Regions from separate parts of the Vibrio sp. 03_296 genome, predicted to be linked through region 2. Evidence: riboswitches for the same ligand, from Rfam matches in the RefSeq annotation. Region 2 holds a riboswitch; the other holds the start of a gene.

Region 1 (2,185 bases), on a different contig from region 2:
ACGTGGCGGCTCAATGTCAGCAACCCGCATTCACCAGTGATAACATTGACCAGTTTGTGGCGAACATTGCGCAGCGCGCCGAGGCAGGAACACAGATTTTGGTCATGAGCAATGGCGGTTTTGAGGGTATTCACGGTAAATTACTGACCGCTTTAGAGAAATCAACGCGCTAGAAAATACATACATTAGATGAGCATGAGAAACCAAGAAAAATCGATCACGTTAGCCTTTACTGGCGCCTCTGGCGCGCCTTATGGGCTACGTTTATTACAGCAATTACTGGCGGCAGACTACCGTGTCTACCTGCTGATCTCTTCTGCGGCAAGAGTGGTGTTGGCTACCGAGCATGGTCTCAAACTGCCAGCCAATCCTGACGCCGCGCAGCAAGCGCTAGTGAAGCATCTGGGTTGTCCTGCCGACAAGCTGGTGGTATGCGGTAAAGACGATTGGTTCTCGCCAGTGGCTTCTGGCTCGGCCGCACCGAAGCAGATGGTGGTTTGCCCTTGCTCGGCAGGGAGTGTAGCGGCGATTGCTCATGGCATGTCAGACAATTTAATTGAGCGTGCCGCTGATGTGGTGATGAAAGAGCGTGGCCAATTGATTTTGGTGGTGCGTGAAACGCCCTTTTCGACCTTGCATCTTGAAAACATGCACAAGCTTTCGCAGTTAGGTGTCACTATCATGCCCGCCGCGCCGGGTTTCTATCATCAACCTCAGTCGATAGACGATCTGATTGATTTTATGGTCGCGCGTATCTTGGATCATCTCGGCATTGAACAGGTTTTGGTGCCGCGTTGGGGATACGATCATCGCAATGATGGTGACTCTGTATAGCCAAGCGAAGGCATTCCGATTACAATCCGAAACACTCATCGGGGAGCTTATCTGTTTGCACATTGGTGCATTACAGAGGCTGAGATTAGGCCTGTGCCTAGGACCCGTAAACCTGAACCAGATAATGCTGGCGTAGGAATTGAGTCGGGATTAATTTGTAAGGACGATTAACACCTACCTCAAGCCTGTGCCGCTCAACTCATGTCAAATGGAGAGCGAGCCGTGAAACACACTCTAAACCTGATAGCCCTAGCGTCAATCACTTCAATGATGGGCATCTCTTCTTCTGCACTTGCGGCGGATAAAACCTTAACCATTTACACCTACGATTCTTTTGCCTCCGATTGGGGCCCAGGCCCGACGGTCGAAAAAGCATTTGAAGCGCAGTGTGGCTGCGATGTGAATTTTGTCGCGCTGGACGATGGGGTATCGATTCTCAACCGCTTGCGTTTAGAAGGCAGTAATACCAAAGCGGATATTGTTTTAGGTTTGGACAATAATTTGATGGCAGAAGCCAAAGCCACAGGCTTACTTGCACCACATCAAGTGAACACCCAAGCGCTTTCGTTACCAAATGGTTGGGCTGACGACACGTTTATTCCTTACGACTACGGTTACTTTGCGTTTGTTTACAACAAAGACAAACTGGCGAATCCACCAAAAAGCTTAAAAGAGCTGGTGGAATCACGTGATGATCTGAAAGTCATCTACCAAGACCCTCGCACTTCTACGCCCGGTCAAGGTTTGATGCTGTGGATGAAGTCGGTGTATGGCGATGACGTGACGGGCGCATGGCAGCAACTGGCGAAGAAAACCGTGACGGTCACGAAAGGTTGGTCGGAAGCGTACTCGATGTTCCTCAAAGGGGAATCGGATATGGTGCTCTCTTACACTACCTCACCAGCGTACCACCTGATTGCTGAAAATGACGCACAATTTGCAGCGGCAGATTTTAGCGAAGGTCACTACATGCAAGTGGAAGTCGCAGCAAAAGTGAAAAGCAGCTCAAATCAAGCGTTAGCCGATCAGTTTATGCGTTTCATTTTAAGTGATGAGTTCCAAGGGGCAATGCCTACGGGCAACTGGATGTACCCAGTGACCAACGTGACGCTGCCAGAGGGCTACGGCAGTTTAACGGTGCCTGAGAAGGCATTGAGTTTCAGTGCAGAAGAGGTGGCGAAGCAGCGTAAAGCTTGGATTCGCGAATGGCAAAGCGCGTTGACGTTTTAAGGCGTAGCATTGAATTCGGTTCCTAAATTGGGCATTGGGGTCGCGATGATCATCGCGACCTTTGTTGTTTCTGCTCTCTCGGCGCTCTTGTTGGCGACGCCGACGCTGGATCTCACTGCGG
Region 2 (2,185 bases):
CGGCGCCGACAAACAGTCGAGCTTTATTAGAAGGAGTCGGTAACGAGGCTCATACTGAGATTCTTGCACATACTCTAATGAACACGATGTTTGTCGCACAGTCACATCGACAAGATGTTGTCGTTCATCTGGTTTTAGAGAGTACCAAAGACTTTTCGCGTACAATTACCATTCACTCTAACGAAGTCTCAAACGTGGGTGGCTTCCACGAGGCAAACTTGTTGAACATTGTTGTTCGTGCGCTTGATGCTTCTACGGGTATGGGCAAAGAAGAATTAAGAAATGTCGAACCAGGTGTGACCGTTCGTACAATTAGCTTTGAACGATTGGTCCAGCAGTTGGCTGAAGACCATCAGCTATATATGTTGGAAAAGAAAGGCGAGTTTGTTCGCGACATTAAGTTTGCCGCCAATCCTTGTTTTTTACTTACTGACCATATTCCGATGCCAAAGAAAACTTTTAACAGTCTGAAGCGTCTCGGAACGCAAAACATTAGCCTTGGCCCTAAAATGTTGTTTGCCTCCCAATGCGTCACTCTGATTCAAAATGAATTGGATCTGCAGGAATAAATGCGAAGGGCTCATTAGAGCCCTTTTTCTTGCTCAAAATTCATCATTGGCGTTCTCTATCCCAATCAAGACGTAGATAACACTCCAAGTGTCTTTGTTCCCTTGAATACTCGCTTGCGTCGAGTTCAATTACTGATATCATTTTTGCCAACATAGTCGGGGAGCCTTATCGGCTGAGATCGCTACGCGAGACCCGTTGAACCTGATTCAGTTAATACTGACGTAGGGAACTATTACGCGCATATCGCTTTCTGCTTTATGCGTTGGTATACCAATATAGTTGGTAATATTGTTGGTATAGACAGTTCCTGTACGTCTTGTTCTAGGATACAAGATGCTACTTACTTCAACTACTCAATCTCTTATTCCATGCGTTCTCACCATTGCCGGTTCTGATAGTGGGGGTGGAGCAGGTATACAAGCCGATATAAAAGCCATTTCAGCCACGGGCAGTTACGCAAGCTCAGTGATCACTGCCATCACCGCGCAAAATACGATGGGCGTTAATGCCGTATTTCCGATCCCTACCGAGTTTGTTGCAGCGCAGCTAGATGCCGTTTTCAGCGATCTCAATATTCAAGCGGTTAAAATTGGTATGCTTGCAGACCGTCATATTATTCGATTGGTTGCCGAAAAAATTCGCCAATATTCGCCAGCGAAAGTGGTACTCGACCCCGTGATGATCTCCACCAGCGGCCAGGCGTTATTACAACCAGATGCGATCGCCGCATTGAAAGAGTACTTGATTCCACTGGCAGATATCGTGACGCCGAATATCCCTGAATATGTGGCGCTCACCGGAATGCCCATCCCTAACACTGAACATGAGATGATCTCGAGCGTCGAAAGTTTAAAAGCGCTGAACTGCCCTGCCATCTTATTAAAAGGCGGGCATTTGTATAATGAGTCCCACAGTAGCGATCTTTTGATCACGCCACAGTTTTGTGAATTCATCCGTAGCAAACGCCACTCTACACGCAACACCCACGGTACTGGCTGCACGTTATCTTCAGCCATCGCGTCTTATTTGGCTCAAGGTCATCGCTTACACAAGGCTGTCTTTTTGGCCAAGCAATACATATCACAGGCGATCGCTCATGCCGATGAGCTATCCGTTGGTCAAGGTCATGGCCCCGTCAATCACTTCTTTGCAGGACACATGCACGTCCGCTAGAAAAGTCCTCCATCGTCATCTTTTGCTCGGGAGTAAGTGCTGTCCCATGGCCTACAGCGCTACCGAGCTGAGAACCCATCTCGAAATAATTGACAGATGCTTGATACTTTCATCTTGCACACTCACCTATAATGGCGGTTTTTCTTCACAAGCTTTCTCGATGAAAACAGTATTCACACCAAAACGTTACTCACTAGTCGCTCTTTCGTGTTTCGCAGCTTTGCTGACTTTAGTTACTTGGTTTGCCTCAGGTATTGAATTGAGGTCTCCTGTACCAGATTTTCTTGGTCTCACTTTTACCCTAGTGACCGATTCCGCTGGCAGTAAAGGCTTTGCTATTACACTGGTCGCTTTAAGCTTGCTGGTTTTACGTAAACACTCTGGACGATATTTTGTTGTGGGTCGATTTGCTGTACTAGCACTTATGCTGGTTTTAAGTTTT

Evidence for each region. Region 2 has a riboswitch for thiamine pyrophosphate ahead of thiD (bifunctional hydroxymethylpyrimidine kinase/phosphomethylpyrimidine kinase). Riboswitches for the same ligand answer to the same signal wherever they lie in the genome.
Region 1: linked by a shared signal. The riboswitch ahead of thiB (thiamine ABC transporter substrate binding subunit) and the one ahead of thiD (bifunctional hydroxymethylpyrimidine kinase/phosphomethylpyrimidine kinase) in region 2 are both predicted to bind thiamine pyrophosphate.

The regions. Positions count from the first base shown of each region.
Region 1 is NZ_NPKW01000115.1:3,295-5,479, forward strand. Features, by position in the region: gene mpl (UDP-N-acetylmuramate:L-alanyl-gamma-D-glutamyl-meso-diaminopimelate ligase) at 1-173, shown strand, start outside; gene CIK04_RS13955 (flavin prenyltransferase UbiX) at 190-834, shown strand; TPP riboswitch at 864-990, shown strand; gene thiB (thiamine ABC transporter substrate binding subunit) at 1,057-2,064, shown strand; gene thiP (thiamine/thiamine pyrophosphate ABC transporter permease ThiP) at 2,074-2,185, shown strand, end outside.
Region 2 is NZ_NPKW01000091.1:4,916-7,100, reverse strand. Features, by position in the region: gene trmY (tRNA (pseudouridine(54)-N(1))-methyltransferase TrmY) at 1-569, shown strand, start outside; TPP riboswitch at 717-815, shown strand; gene thiD (bifunctional hydroxymethylpyrimidine kinase/phosphomethylpyrimidine kinase) at 904-1,743, shown strand; gene CIK04_RS11555 (phosphatase PAP2 family protein) at 1,904-2,185, shown strand, end outside.